2 regions of the Brevibacillus halotolerans genome follow, and region 1 is predicted to be linked to the other one. Evidence: riboswitches for the same ligand, from Rfam matches in the RefSeq annotation. Region 1 holds a riboswitch; the other holds the start of a gene.
What was found. A riboswitch is a leader RNA that binds a small molecule or an ion and turns the genes downstream of it on or off. The one in region 1 is predicted to bind thiamine pyrophosphate.
Positions count from the first base shown of each region.

Region 2: another riboswitch for thiamine pyrophosphate. It lies ahead of thiT (energy-coupled thiamine transporter ThiT); the one in region 1 lies ahead of O0550_RS06165 (thiamine phosphate synthase).

Region 1 is NZ_JAPTNK010000003.1:262,675-270,253, forward strand. Features, by position in the region: gene O0550_RS06155 (thiazole synthase) at 1-687, opposite strand, end outside; gene thiS (sulfur carrier protein ThiS) at 691-906, opposite strand; gene O0550_RS06165 (thiamine phosphate synthase) at 995-1,789, opposite strand; TPP riboswitch at 1,999-2,108, opposite strand; gene O0550_RS06170 (hypothetical protein) at 2,225-2,581, opposite strand; gene O0550_RS06175 (GNAT family N-acetyltransferase) at 3,121-3,714, shown strand; gene O0550_RS06180 (UbiD family decarboxylase) at 3,855-5,618, shown strand; gene nadE (NAD(+) synthase) at 5,779-6,606, shown strand; gene lplA (lipoate--protein ligase) at 6,801-7,579, opposite strand, start outside.
Region 2 is NZ_JAPTNK010000001.1:514,103-521,681, reverse strand. Features, by position in the region: gene O0550_RS02265 (nitroreductase family protein) at 1-340, shown strand, start outside; gene O0550_RS02260 (hypothetical protein) at 448-966, shown strand; gene O0550_RS02255 (bifunctional transcriptional activator/DNA repair enzyme AdaA) at 1,148-1,720, opposite strand; gene thiT (energy-coupled thiamine transporter ThiT) at 1,981-2,547, opposite strand; TPP riboswitch at 2,776-2,887, opposite strand; gene O0550_RS02245 (helix-turn-helix domain-containing protein) at 3,252-3,473, shown strand; gene bglH (aryl-phospho-beta-d-glucosidase) at 3,844-5,259, opposite strand; gene O0550_RS02235 (beta-glucoside-specific PTS transporter subunit IIABC) at 5,343-7,229, opposite strand; gene licT (BglG family transcription antiterminator LicT) at 7,576-7,579, opposite strand, start outside.

The DNA of each region.
Region 1 (7,579 bases):
AATCGCTAGCTTCATTGCTTCTGCCATTCGTATAGGGTCGTTTGCTAACGCAACTGCTGTATTTAATAATACGCCGTCTGCACCTAGCTCCATCGCTTGCGTCGCATCTGAGGGTGAACCAATTCCAGCATCTACAATGACGGGAACTGTCGCCTCTTCGATCATGATGCTAAGGTTCAGAGGATTAAGAATACCTTGACCAGAGCCAATTGGAGAGGCACCGGGCATTACAGCATGAACGCCTACTTCTTGTAGCTTTCGCGCGAGAATGGGATCGTCATTGGTGTAGGTTAAAACAGTGAAGCCTTCTTCCACCAATAAAGCAGATGCTCGCAGGGTTTCTATTGGATCGGGCAATAACGTTTTTTGATCTGCAATTACTTCTACTTTAATCATGTCGCATAATCCGCTCGCTTTTGCTAAACGTGCAATACGTACAGCCTCCTTTGCGGTGGTTGCTCCTGCTGTATTGGGGAGCAGTGTATACGCTGATAGGTCAAGCGATTCTAAAAAGGTAGGCTCGTTTCCTTTTTCCAAATTTAAACGGCGTACCGCAAATGTGATAATTTGCGCTTCAGAGATCGTTACTGCTGCTCGCTGGATTTCCAAATCACGAAATTTCCCGGTACCAATTAAAAAACGTGAGCTAAATTCATGCTCTCCAATTCGTAAAGTCGTATCCGTCATCGATTATCCTCCTCCAACAAAATGAACTATTTCTATGCGATCCCCATCCATTATGACTGTATGGGCATAGCTGGAACGATCAAGGATGATTTGATTGTGCTCAACAACCACTATTCTTTGCTCCAATCCATAATGAACAAGCAATTGCTCTACAGTCGTATCTTTTTCTACACTTGTTGCTTTCCCATTAACCTGAATCTGTACTGTGCTAGCGTGCAAAAACGGTCACCTCGTTTCTTGCGTGATTGTTTTTACGCCTATCTTTTCCAGCGTTTGGCGTAGCCTAAGCAAAAATCGAATAGAGTAGTTACTGGATAGCATTTTCTGCTGTTTTATCAAGCTGATCACGGTACTCTTTCATCCTTTCTTGCGGTTGTGCTGACTGCATGATCCCCGACATCACAGCAATACCCTCCGCTCCAGCCGCTATCACGTCCTTAACGCGATGCGGAGTTATGCCGCCTATCGCAAGTAGTGAGATACTAGGAGCTAACAGTTTCCGCATTCGCGTTACAAAGGGAAGACCACGCGGTTCTAGGCCGGGCTTACATTCCGTCACAAAGACATGCCCCGCTATCACAAAGGTTGGAGGACGGCTTGGTACGATATCATGTTCTGTCAATGAATCGTACTGGTCAGAGAGTTGTAACGATTGTACCGACAAGCATTCCTGATCGTTATGAACCGAACAACCCAGCAATTGGTGGGGGGCCAGCATACGACCTGCCAAGCTGGCATGCAAACTTTGCTGTCCAAGCTGTACACCGCCGCAATGATAAGCCATTGCTACATCCACACGGTCATTTACGATGATTCGATCCCTTGGAAAAACATCCGACAAGAGCCTGATCCATTCAGCTAATTCCCTTGCTGTCCGCTGCTTTTCCCGAATGTGTAGATAATCTACTCCTGCTTGGTCTGCCTTTTCAATAATGGGCAACACTTCTCTGAGAGTTTGACGCCCTGTGGTAATGAGATGAAGGGAGCGTGCTCGCAAAAATTCAACTCCTTTCGCAAAAACATTCGCATATGCCTTTTCTTGTTGTTTGAAACGAACCTCTATAGCTGACCGATCTAGTTGGGACCATTCATGGCCTGACATCAAAAAAGCCTCCGCTGTCTTTTCGGATAGTACCGAAATAGATAGCGGAGGCTAAGCTGAACTAGCTGTTCGTAAGCTGATAATCTTTAGTAGCTTACTGCTTTTTTGATCCATACTGTAAACGGCTACAGGTTGTTTTTTATAAAAAGAAAAACCACCCGTAGCGGATGGTTTCGTATGCATCTGAAAGAACAAAGTTATCTTCACTCTGTTCTCGGTTGCCCTCTTCCTCCGCCGGTATTAACCAGATCAGGTTCAACGGTCAGTAACGCATCGTGTTACAATCTCAGCCGACAGCTCGGCCCCCGCTCGGTACAAAGTTATAAAGTTTTGAATTCGCTTTTACAGTACCACGTCACTACTTATTTGTAAACAGATAGATTTTCTTTAGAAAAATTCTCGTTCATTGTTCACACCAGATCATTCTACCTCGTATCAGTGTGTAATCATTCCCTTATTCATTGCCTGCATACACTCTTCTAACCATCCCAGAGCCTTGGCCTGCTCCGGTACTTCTCTTACTTCCCGATATGCTTGTTCTACCAGCTTTTTTACTAAAAATAAACTGGAGAAATCTAACGCCATCACCACTTGTTTAGGCGGCTGCGTCTGTTCTTTTAAAGCCTCAACGCCATCTAATAAAATCGCCGCTGTCTTCTCAGCCACCTCATTTAGTTGCTCATGCTGTCTTAATTCATCGTAAAAACTATCATACAAACGGCACAAGATTAAAAATGCTTGTGTGCTAAGAACTACTTCGTTTGCATGTAGGTGCATCATTGAGTCTTCCACAAGTATGCCTCCGTCTCTTCCCATCTATCTGCCGTAGATTTATTTTTATTATAGCATGAATGTTTCCTCTAGGTGGCATTTTGCCCAGTTCTAGCCTTGCCATACTGTACATTGAATACAAATCAAAATAATCGTTCTATTACAAAAATAACATTTTCATGTATACAATCAAAATCCCCTTCTCTTTCTCTAGAAAGGGGACCTTGATGTTTTACACACATTTATGCTTTATGCGTATTTCCATTATCGCGAATGTTACTGTTTTGGTCATTGGTATCTAGCGTTTTCCCTCTGTTTTTCGCCTTATTTTTAGATTTGTTGTTCTTGCTGGACATGGTTTGACTCACCTCCCGATTGTTCGGCTTAGTTTCCCCGATGTGAGTGAAAGTTACACATGGAGGTGGATTTCTCTCCTCTAAATCATCCAGCTATCAACGTACAGCACTCCTAAAAAATGAGTTGCTTCTCTGCTGAATACCTTTTAATCTGATGATAGCAAAAAGGATTCAGAACTTTCACATAGATAGGTGGCCAATTACATGCTTGTTATTACTCCCATTCCACTACAAGGAACTTTTGTGGTACTCGAACCGCTACAGCCAGAACACGAAGCAGAGCTTCAGCAGGTCGGAAGCTTTCCCGAAATTTGGACCTTTTTACCGAAGGCAATGGTTACAAATGAGGACTGGAAAGCCTATTTTAAAAAAGCATACGATGCAAAGGATGCAGGAGTAGAATTTCCTTTTATCATTAGGGAACGTTCCTCCCAACGCATTATTGGTACTACGCGTTTTATGAATATTTCAAGTAAGGATGATCACTTAGAAATTGGTTCAACCTGGCTTACTCCACGCGTATGGAAATCAGGCGTGAATACGGAATGTAAATATTTGTTGCTAAGCCATTGCTTTGAACATCTCGGATGCGTTCGCGTTCAAATTAAAACCGATTCTCGCAACGAAAACTCACAACGAGCTATTCGGCGAATCGGGGCTACCTATGAGGGCACGCTCCGCAAGCATATGCGTCTGGCCAATGGTTATGTCCGTGATACTGCTATGTTTTCGATCATTGATTCAGAATGGCCTCAGGTAAAAGAGAAGCTGGCCCTTATGATGCAACGTTACTCATAGAAAAGTAAACCCTTCTTTGAAAAAAACCTCCCCATTTCGCTCATTTTATACAATCTTAGGCTAGATCAATGCAACCAGTTCGTGTACAGTTAAGAATAGAGATCAACAAGCGATGATAGATTATGAGGTGACCTCTTTTCATGCATACAAATTTACGAACTTTTATCCAACAGCTTCGCGATGAAGGACAATTATTGCAGATTGATACTCCTGTCGATCCCTATTTGGAATTGGCAGAAATTCATCGTCGAGTCATTGATGAACAAGGGCCAGCCCTTCTTTTTACAAATGTTAAAGGGAAAAGCTTCCCTATTGTAACCAATCTATTTGGAACCCGTGAACGGGTCGATATGGCATTCGGACCAAAGCCAGAAAAGATCATTCAGCAATTAGTAAGTAACATGGACAAGCTGATGCCCCCGAAGCTCTCTGCCCTTTGGGGATTACGTGATCCTTTATTAAGTGTCATGAAAACAGGTACGAAAAACGTATCGTTAAAAAATGCTCCTGTCGCTCAGGTACATACAACTGATGTCAATTTACATGAACTACCGGCTATTACTAGCTGGCATGAAGACGGGGGACCGTTTGTTACATTGCCACTTATCTACACAGAGCATCCCGTCAGTAAAGAACACAATCTGGGGATGTATCGTATTCAGCTATATGATGAAAATACTACGGGTATTCATTGGCAGATTCATAAAGGTGGTGGGTTCCACTATTATGAGGCAGAAAAACGTAACCGTGCTTTGCCGATAACCCTGACAGTTGGCGGACCACCTGCTTTGATTGTCTCTGCTATTGCTCCATTACCGGAGATGGTTCCGGAACTTATTTTCTCCTCTCTCTTAATGGGAGAAAAGCTAGGAATGACCGATGTAGATAATCATCCACATAAAATTATTTCGGAAGCAGAATTCGTGTTTGGCGGTATTGTCCCTCCGCATGTTCGCCGACCAGAGGGACCGTTTGGCGACCATTTTGGCTATTATTCCTTAGCTCACGACTTCCCTGTCTTCCATGTGCAGCAAATGTGGCGCAGGGAAGATGCCATCTATCCAGCTACGGTGGTTGGTAAGCCGCGCCAGGAGGATTTCTTTATTGGTGAATACCTGCAAAGTCTGCTGTCACCGCTTTTCCCTGTGGTCATGCCTGGAGTGAAGGCTCTTTGGACGTATGGGGAAACCGGCTTCCATGCATTAGCAGGAGCAATCGTACGCGAAAGCTACTATAAAGAAGCAATGGCCCATGCCTTTAGAATTCTAGGGGAAGGTCAGCTTACATTAACTAAGTTTTTGATGGTAACGGATGTGCATTGTGACCTATCGCAGTTCAGTAAGTTTTTAGAGATCGTGTTAGCTCGTTTCCAACCGGAACGTGATCTACTGATTGTCAACGATACCTCCAACGATACACTTGATTATACAGGACGCAAATTTAATCATGGTAGCAAAGGGGTAATGCTCGGCATTGGCGATCCTGTTCGTGACCTGCTACACACTTATAACGGGCCGGACATCCCGCGTTTTCCTCATGTAGAGGTTTTTTGCCCAGGCTGTCTCGTAATTTCAGGACCAAAATTTGAAGATGCCCCGCAAATAGGAGAAGATTTGATCGCTTATGCCAATGAACATGTCGCGGACTGGCCTATGATTTGTATCGTTGATGACGCTGCAATCTCTCGCAAGGAAAGCAGCTTCCTCTGGACAGTCTTTACGCGCTTTGATCCAGCAAACGATCTATATGCCAAATCAACTATCGTACGCAATAAAATCCGTTATGAGGGGCCATTAATCGTAGATGCTCGTATGAAGCCGTTCTATCCAGCAGAAGTCGAAACCCGTCCAGACATTGACAAACTGGTCAGCAGACGTTGGAAGGAATACTTTCCTCATCTGTAAGTAATAGTCCTTGTGTGCCGCTTCTAGATCGGCGTACAGGAAATAGACAACCTCCTACCTCAGATGAAAGAGGAAGGAGGTTTTTCTATTGCCAGATTTACTTTGCAAGGAAAATCCATATAATATAAAAGAAGATAGTCGGAGCAATGGAGGGATAAGCATGCGACAAAAACAAATTCAAGCGGAACTGGATGTGCAACCGACCATCGATCCGCAGCAAGAGATACGATCAAGAGTGGAATTTTTAAAACAATATCTGCTTGCAACGCACACCAAAGGGTATGTACTTGGAATTAGTGGTGGACAAGATTCTTCATTGGCAGGTCGTCTCGCCCAATTAGCCGTGGATGAGATTCGCCAAGAAACTGGTAAGGATTATAGCTTTATCGCTGTTCGATTGCCATATGGAGTTCAACAGGATGAAGATGATGCCCAGCGTGCGCTCGCTTTCATTAAGCCCGATCGCACGGTTACGGTTAATATAAAACCAGCTGTAGATGCTTCCGTACAAGCCTTTGAGGAAGCTACTGGAGAACAATTATCTCACTTTCTTAAAGGAAACATTAAAGCACGCGAACGTATGAAGGTTCAATATGATCTAGGCGCCCACTACCAACTATTAGTGATTGGAACAGACCATGCGGCTGAAGCGGTTACCGGCTTTTTCACTAAATTCGGAGATGGTGGTTGTGATGTAACACCTCTCACAGGCCTTAGCAAGCGTCAGGGTAAACAGTTATTACAAGCTCTTGGTGCAGAGGAATCTCTCTATGCCAAGATACCTACAGCAGATCTTGAGGATGATAAACCACTTTTACCTGATGAAACAGCGCTGGGCATGTCCTATGAGCAATTAGACGATTACTTGGAAGGGAAATCTGTTCCAAGCGAGATTGCTGAAAAAATTGATCAGCGTTACCTTCGTACAGCACACAAACGCCACCTTCCCGTTACGCCATTTGATACATGGTGGAAGGAACAAAAATAAAGCTTGTTACATAGCTAGGAGGGCAAACGATGCTTGCCCTATCCGAATACCTAAAGGCTTATGATGTAAGCAGGTTAGCAGATTGATGCTGCTAGCCTGCTTTTCATTTACAAAAACCAAAAACAAAAAAACAAGGCGAAATCATCACCTTGTTTTTTTATAACATGCATCCTGAATAGGAATGTCGTGATTTGCTATTCGTTGTCATGGTCAAAAAACAGCGTCAATAATTCCTCGACCGTAATAGCTCCAAAATAAGTTGGCAAATGAAGTGACTCCAAAACCTCACGGATCGCTTTCTTCTCCATCGGAATATCGGTAAGCTTTTGCTCAATATCAGATACTTCCCCTACTCCGAAGAAATCGCCATAAATTTTTGCGTGTTTGATTTTTCCCTTCTCCACATCAAGGCGAAGCTCAATCGTTCCTACCGGAAAACGTTTGGTTTGTTGGAAATTGCTCTTCGGTGATTTTCCATAATTCCACTCCCAATTTTGGTAGCGTTCCTTGGATAGCTCATGGATGTTTTTCCAATCCTCTTCAGTCAACACGTATTCACTTACTTCACCCTGAGCAAAGATGGAGTGTAAAATTTGTTGTTTAAACTCTTCGATAGTCATTGGTTTCTGTAAAAATTCTGTGATATTAGCAACTCTACTACGGATTGACTTGATACCCTTCGATTCAATTTTAGCAGCATTCACCTTCAGCGCTGCTACTACATTCTCCATTTCAGAGTCAAATAAGAGAGTACCGTGGCTAAACATGCGTCCCTTCGTGGAGTATTGAGCGTTGCCCGAAATTTTACGTTCACCGACTTGAATATCGTTTCGTCCGCTTAATTCAGCCTCTACTCCCATTTCCTTCAAAGCGAACACAACTGGTTCCGTAAACTTTTTAAAGTTATGAAAGGACTTGCCATCATCATTGGTAATAAAGCTAAAGTTTAGGTTACCTAAATCATGATAAACCG
Region 2 (7,579 bases), on a different contig from region 1:
TTTAGTAGAAGAATCCATGAAGAATGTTCTGGCCACCCCTCTCATTATAGTCGCTACATCCCAAATCATAGAAGGCGACGAAGCTTCTTCGCTTGATAATGATTATGCTGTAAGCTGCGCTATTCATTCGATGTGGCTGATGGCTTCTGAGCTAGGTCTAGGTTTTGTATGGCGTACACGTGGTGTAGGTTTAGCTAGAGATGAACGTCTCAAAGCCTTCTTGTCCCTATCTGATCAAGAAAAAGTAATTGGTTCCTTATTTATTGGCTATCCAACTGATGAAGCCACACCTCGAACTGCTCGAAAGCCTATCACTCAAAAAACAACCTGGGTCGAGTAAACTTTGGCATATTTCGAACGGTTACAAAAAGGTTACATTTTTCCCCGCTTTGTTGTAACATTTCCCTCACCTGCTACGTATTATTTTTATAGTAGGTGATGATACATATGACAAACCACATGACTTTTGCCATACTGGTGGGCTTGTGTGCGACAGCGGGACTTTTTTTATTTCGACGCGCTGTGACGAGTGGGGATCGACAGCAAGGCGGATTCTGGATTAATGGTCTAGCTATCGCTATTGCAACTTTGCTGGTTTTATTCTCAAGCGCTATCGTCGTGTTCTTATTGGTTACGATTCTCTGGACAGTCGGCACTCTATTTCCTATGTTTGTCGACAAATCTGATTTCTGGACACTCGTTTCCTTTGCAGTCGTCTCCTTTTTCATGTTAATGCTGTACGAACTAATTCTTGAACCAGTCCTTTTATACATAATGCAAAGACTACATATCTCAAGAAATTGGAAATTGATACCTGAAATTTTAGCAACGACCTTCATTTTTTATCTCGTGAATACCACATGGATTTCTGGTGTCTTGTTAACACCATTAACTCCCTTATTTGTTGGCATATTAGCTGTAACAGTCGATTATGTTTTAGAGCGCATCATGGGTGAGAGAAGGTAAAAATGTAGACACGACAAAAAGCACCTCTTAGTTTGCGAATCTCGCAACATGACAGGAGGTGCTTTTTATCTGTCTTTTCCTCGTACAAAAAGGCGTTTCTGCAAGCATACAGAAACGCTTTCAACTCTGTTCTTCCATTCTTTTTTTATATGTATGTTCTCCCGTTATACAGCAGATGCACTTAGCGTGTCGTCCCTGTTTTTCCCTGTTTCTTCTGCTGTAAGCGGTATTGAGTAGGTGTACAACCTGTTTCTTTCTGAAAAACAGCGGCAAAATAGGCACTATTACGAAAACCTACTCTGCTTGCAATCATGGAAACATTTCGATCTGTTTCTAGTAGTTGCTTCTTCGCTTCATCTATTCGGATGCGCGTTAAATATTTCCCTGGCGTTATCTTCATACAACGAGAAAAACAACGCTGCAAATAAAAAGGACTCACATAGAGACGTGACGCCATTTCACGCAGAGTTACGGGTTGGTTATAGCAATCGTGAATCATCTCTAGCAAACGGGTCGCCGCATCTTCTTCCGCTGATTTCCAGGTTGGTTCAGATGGTCTACAACGCTTGCAAGGACGAAAACCTGCAGCAATGGCATCGGACGCCGCATAATAAATCTTCACATGCTCTCTTTTGGGTGTCCTTGATTTGCATGACGGCTTGCAAAAAATACCCGTCGTGCTAAGGCCATAAAAGAATAGTTGATCATAATTTGGATCGCATTCTACTATCGCCTTCCAGAACTCCTCTTTCATCCACGATCCCTCCTAGCCTTCAATCCTCAGTATAACGTAATGTTTTTACTTCTAGTAAGCAACTGGGAATGAAAGAGCAAAATTTCGATAGTTTTTTCTTAATTTCACAATTATGTAACTTTTTCCATAATAAAAAACCGTGCCTTTTCACGTTCTTACGAATATTTTTTTGTAACAAACCGCTTTTATTTTCACTAATATTAAAAAAAGCCAAGAGAGGAAGTAGCTCCCTTCTCTTCGCTTTTTTATAAACTACTTTATTATGTACGTCGATAAGCGCCCGCATTCTGCTGAAACAATTGAGGTGCCCCATTTGCTAGTAATGTAACGACCAAAGCCGTAATCACATACTCAGGTATCAGATAAGTTGCATTATAGCTGAAGGAATAAAGTGTTGCAGGTGTTCCTTCCGGGGCATAGCTCCCAAACCAAACAGCTCCTGAAGTCGTGCGAATAGCCAAGCATAACGCAATTCCCACTAGCAATCCTCCCCAGATGGAGGCAATTTTTGTTGCTTTGCTTTGTGTCTTACTAGCGTACAGGAACGCACCAAAGCCTAGCACGGCATAGGATAGAGGATAATCTAACACCATTTGAATCGGATGGACCATCTCGCCACCAAAAAAGAATTTAACCATGCCTACTAGCCCGCCTGTGATTACGCCTGCTACCCAACCACGGCGAAACGCCAAGAGAGCTATCGGTACCATTACCAGCGATACGCTTCCCCCTTGAGGCATGGCAAACAGCTTTACCTTACTTAAAATAACAGCTATTGCTGCCATGATAGCTATTTCCATCATGATAACCAGTCGTGTTCGTGACATTTCAATTCCTCCTCATTCTGATGCAGTATGTATGTAAGCAGCAGAAATAGAAAGGGTCCAACTCAAGTTTATATAGACTATAAATACAAATTAGAGCAAATTGTATCAGCCAGTTGAATATAAAGAGCGTTTTTCATGTTTTACACACAAAAAAAAACCACCCTAGACGGATGGTTCTCAACTCGGCGATACAACCCTATCTCGACGATAGAGCTACAGCTTTCGCACTTGAAGTCAGCTACCTCTCCCTCCGCTGGCATTACCCAGTTCAGGTTCTACGGTCAGTAACGCATTCTGTTACAATCTCAGCCGCATTTGCCCGGCCCCCGTTTAGTACATGCTTATTTCATTTTCAATGTTACAAATTCAAATAATACCATAACATATTACTACTATTTTGCAAAGTACTTCTTTGAAGCGTCATTTGCTTCATTATAATTGTTTTTTCAATGGTACGTTCTATGACTTTGCATCTAACAAAAGCGAAAAATCAGTTGAAACAGGCTAGATCTTTTACAAGATATAGGGAAAAAGCAGAAATTGAGTGGGCCGAGGTACCCCCCACTTATCCTATGAATAGTATGTAAGGCAAAAGCCTAAAAAGCCTGCTACTTCGGCACCAACACACTCCCCCTGACATAGGATAAGGTGACTGTATCCCTCAACCTTGTTCCTGTAGAGCCCACAAGGAGGGGTGGCACGTTTTGAAGAGTAGCGACCAAAGTAAACCGTTATTAACTAATCGCGAAAGAGAAGTGTTTGAACTCCTGGTCCAAGACAAGACCACAAAAGAGATAGCAGGACAGCTCTTCATTAGCGAAAAAACAGTCAGAAATCACATTAGTAACGTCATGCAGAAATTGGGCGTGAAAGGGCGGTCACAAGCCGTAGTAGAATTGGTAAGGCTTGGCGAATTAAAAATTTGACCGCTCAGGTGAACTGTCTCCCTTTTCTTCAAATCCTTGAAGAGAAGGGGGGATTTTTTCATTCTTTAGACATAAGGTGTTCGATTATAAGCCTCTTCATATCGCTTCTTCATGGCATTTACAATTAGAGTAAAACCTAGAACCGCAAGCATAAAAGCGGTTAGTGGCGCAAAGAAAATCCACTGCTTTGTTTGTAGAAAAGAGCGTGATTGTCCGATTAATCCAGCCCATTCATAGAGGATGTAAAGAGCGTACTATATCATGCTTGAAAACTTCCAGACCACTCTTTATATTTTATTTTTATTTATGACTTTTCTATCAAAATAAGAAAAGGCGCAAAGGTTATAAAAAACCTAGCGCCTCTAGCATTTTAATCTAATACTTCTCCATTACTAGCAATGACATTTTTATACCAGTAGAAGCTTTTCTTTTTCAATCTTCGCAGAGTTCCTTTTCCTTCATTATCCTTATCTACATAAATGAATCCGTAACGCTTCTTCATCTCTGCAGTGGAGGCACTAACTAAATCAATTGGTCCCCATGTTGTGTAACCAATCAGGTCAACACCATCTGCAATCGCTTCTTTCATTTCCGCAATGTGGTCCTTTAAGTATGCAATGCGGTAATCATCTACAATGACATCCCCGTCTTCTACAACATCAACTGCCCCTAATCCATTTTCCACAATAAACAGTGGCACCTGATAACGATCGTACAAAATATTAAGGGCAATACGCAAACCTTTCGGGTCGATTTCCCATCCCCAATCTGTTGCTTTCAAATACGGGTTTTTTACTCCACCCATGATGAGATTGCCATTTGTCTCTCCAGCTTTTTCAGGGGTTACTGTTGCCGTTCTACTTACATAGTAGCTAAAGCCTAGATAGTCTACTTTATACGTGCTCAATAGCTCTTCGTCGCCTTCCTCTATGACGATTTGAATATCATTTTCAGCAAAATAGCGCTTCGTATAGGATGGATAGTAGCCTCTCACTTGAATATCGGTAAAGAATAAGGTCTCCCGATCCGTAGTAAATGCTTTCCATACATCTTCTGGATGACTTGTTAGTGGGTAGGTTGGCAAATAAGCCAGCATGCAACCAATCTGAGCATCAGGAATGATCTCATGGCATGCTTTTACAGCCAAAGCGCTTGCCACGAACTGATGATGAGCCGCTTGATACATCGCGTTCTTCTCGTTCTCACCTTCTGTTAATACAAGTCCACCACCCGTAAATGGCGCATGTAGCACAACGTTAATCTCATTGAACGTCATCCAGTATTTCACTTTATCCTTGTAGCGTTTAAAGAGTGTTTTGGCAAAACGCTCATAGAATTCAACTAACTTCCGATTTCTCCACCCTCCATACTGCTTCACCAGATAAAGCGGCATCTCATAATGTGAGATCGTTACTACCGGCTCAATACCGTATTTTTTAATTTCATCAAACAATTGATCATAGAATTTCAAACCTTCTTCGTTTGGCTCAAGCTCGTCACCATTCGGAAAAATTCTTGTCCAAGCTATCGAGGTGCGGAAGCATGTAAAGCCCATTTCTGCAAACAAGGCAATATCTTCTTTATAGCGATGATAAAAATCAATCGCTTCATGATAAGGGTAGTAGCCTTCCATTGATTCATCATGCGGATACATAATGCCTCTTGGTGACACATCTGCTGTTGAAAGACCTTTGCCACCCTCTTGATAAGCGCCCTCTAGCTGATTAGCTGCGACCGCTCCTCCCCATAGAAAGCCTTCTGGAAATTTCTTCACGATTTTCGTCATAACTTATTTCCTCCTTATAAGTAGAATTGCATCTATGCAAAATTTCGATATAAACAAGGTGATGGATCAACAATTCAGATTCCTTAGACTCGCAGGGTAAGCAAAAGCTCTTTTTCTTTTACTTCAGCTAGACTCGAAGGTTCGATCTCTGGATATTGGTCTGTATTCGTGATGATCACAGGTGTTATCGTTTCAAAGCCTGCCTGTCTAATCTCCTGTAGATCGAATTCAATGAGCAGTTCCCCTACCTTGACCTGCTGACCTGTCTCTACATGGGCGGTAAAGTGTTTGCCCCCCAATTTAACGGTATCTATTCCAATATGAATCAATACCTCTGCTCCAGCATCACTGATTAACCCTATAGCATGCTTCGTATTAAAAATGGAGACGACAGTTCCATTCACTGGCGAAACAACACGTCCCTCTGCGGGTTCAATCGCTAATCCTTTTCCCATAATCTCTCTAGAAAAGGTGGGGTCACTGACCGCTTGTAGAGGATGAACAGCACCAGCTATTGGGCTGCAAATCTGTTCATTTTGAACAAGCGTATTATCTGTTGTTCCTTCTTTTTCTAATCCGATGAATTCTGCTGTTTCTTTCGACTCTTCCTGATCTTCATTGGCTGGTATATCAATAAAGCCTAGAATATATGTCATGACTGCTCCAACAATAAAAGCAATGATAAGACCAATAATCGCATACCAGAACGTCTCCCCAACGAGGATCGGCAACCCAGGCAATCCTGCATTTCCGCCTACAATATAAGCTTTTGTTTTAAATAAGCTGATAAAGGCTCCACTGACTGCTCCACCGATTAACGCCGCGATGAACGGTTTCTTCAATCTCATATTGACCCCATACATCGCTGGCTCCGTAATACCCATGGTTGCTGTGATACTTGTAGACATGGCAATTGATTTAAATTCCTTGTTCCGTGATTTTAAGAATACGCCAAAGGCTGCGCCTGCTTGAGCTAGGTTAGCGACGAACATAATCGGAAGAATGTAATCGTAGCCAAGCTGAGCTACGGAACCAATCATAATTGGTATCAGCGCATAGTGCATGCCGGTAATGATAATAAGAGACATTGTTCCGCCAAGCAGCACTCCCGCAAACAATCCTGCATGATCAAACAACGCGATAATGCCTGATGCAAGTCCATTTCCAATAATCGTTCCAATTGGTCCAATGGCAATAAGCATGAGTGGTACTACAATAAGCAAGGTAAGCATGGGTACTAAAATCAGCTTCATTGATTTATGAATTAGGTTATCTACGAATTTTTCCACATAAGATGCCAGCCAGATCGTAATGACGATTGGGATAACCGATGAAGCATAGGTAACGGCTGTTACCGGTATCCCCATAAAGCTCGTACTTTGCCCTGTACCTAACAGGGCTGTCAATTGCGGATGGAGAACGGCGGCTGCGACAGAAACAGCAATAAAAGGATTATTTCCAAATTTATTTGCCGCACTAAAAGCCAAGATAAGCGGTAGAAAGTAGAAAGCACCGTCTCCGATCGCATTTAGTATCTGATAGGTACTGTCATCGGGCGACATCCAGCCAAACGTTGCCGCTAAAGACAAGAGACCTTTAATCATCCCTGCCCCAGCTATCGCTGGAAGAATCGGTGTAAACACCCCTGCAATGACATCAAAAATCGCACTTATCGGATTTTGCTTCTTTTGCATCCCCTTCTCTTTTCCTTGTATGCTTGCAGCTATATCGCTACTCTTCATTATCTCTTTATAAACCTGCGCAACATCGTTTCCAATGATGACCTGAAACTGACCTCCACTTTTCATGGTACCCATGACACCCTTTGTCTTCTCCAGACTCTCTTTATCAGCAAGCTGATCGTCATGCAAGTTAAAGCGTAATCTGGTCATACAATGGGTAACGTGTGCAATATTTTCTTTTCCTCCAACAAGCGCTACTATTTCCTTTGCTACTTTTTCTTTATCCATAGAAAAACACATCCTTTTCCTAACATGACTGAGATAAAAGCAATGCACTTGTTCAAATGGGCCCAATTGATCAAAAGTTTCGCATCATCTCATAAAAAAAACCCAAACATCTACCCACGTATCGACAAACATGTCTGTACATGAATAAACATTTAGGTTTTGCCTGCTTACCAGTAACAATCCTAGTAGTATGAAATTAAAAAAAACCTAAATCGCTGTCCATATAAATAGACAACCATTTAGGTTTTGCCTGCTTAACCAGTAACAATCCTAATCAATAAGAACTTGTCTTATTAAGTTACTTATAAAATATCATGTCCTCTTGATAATGTCAACGCTTTCATTTTTAC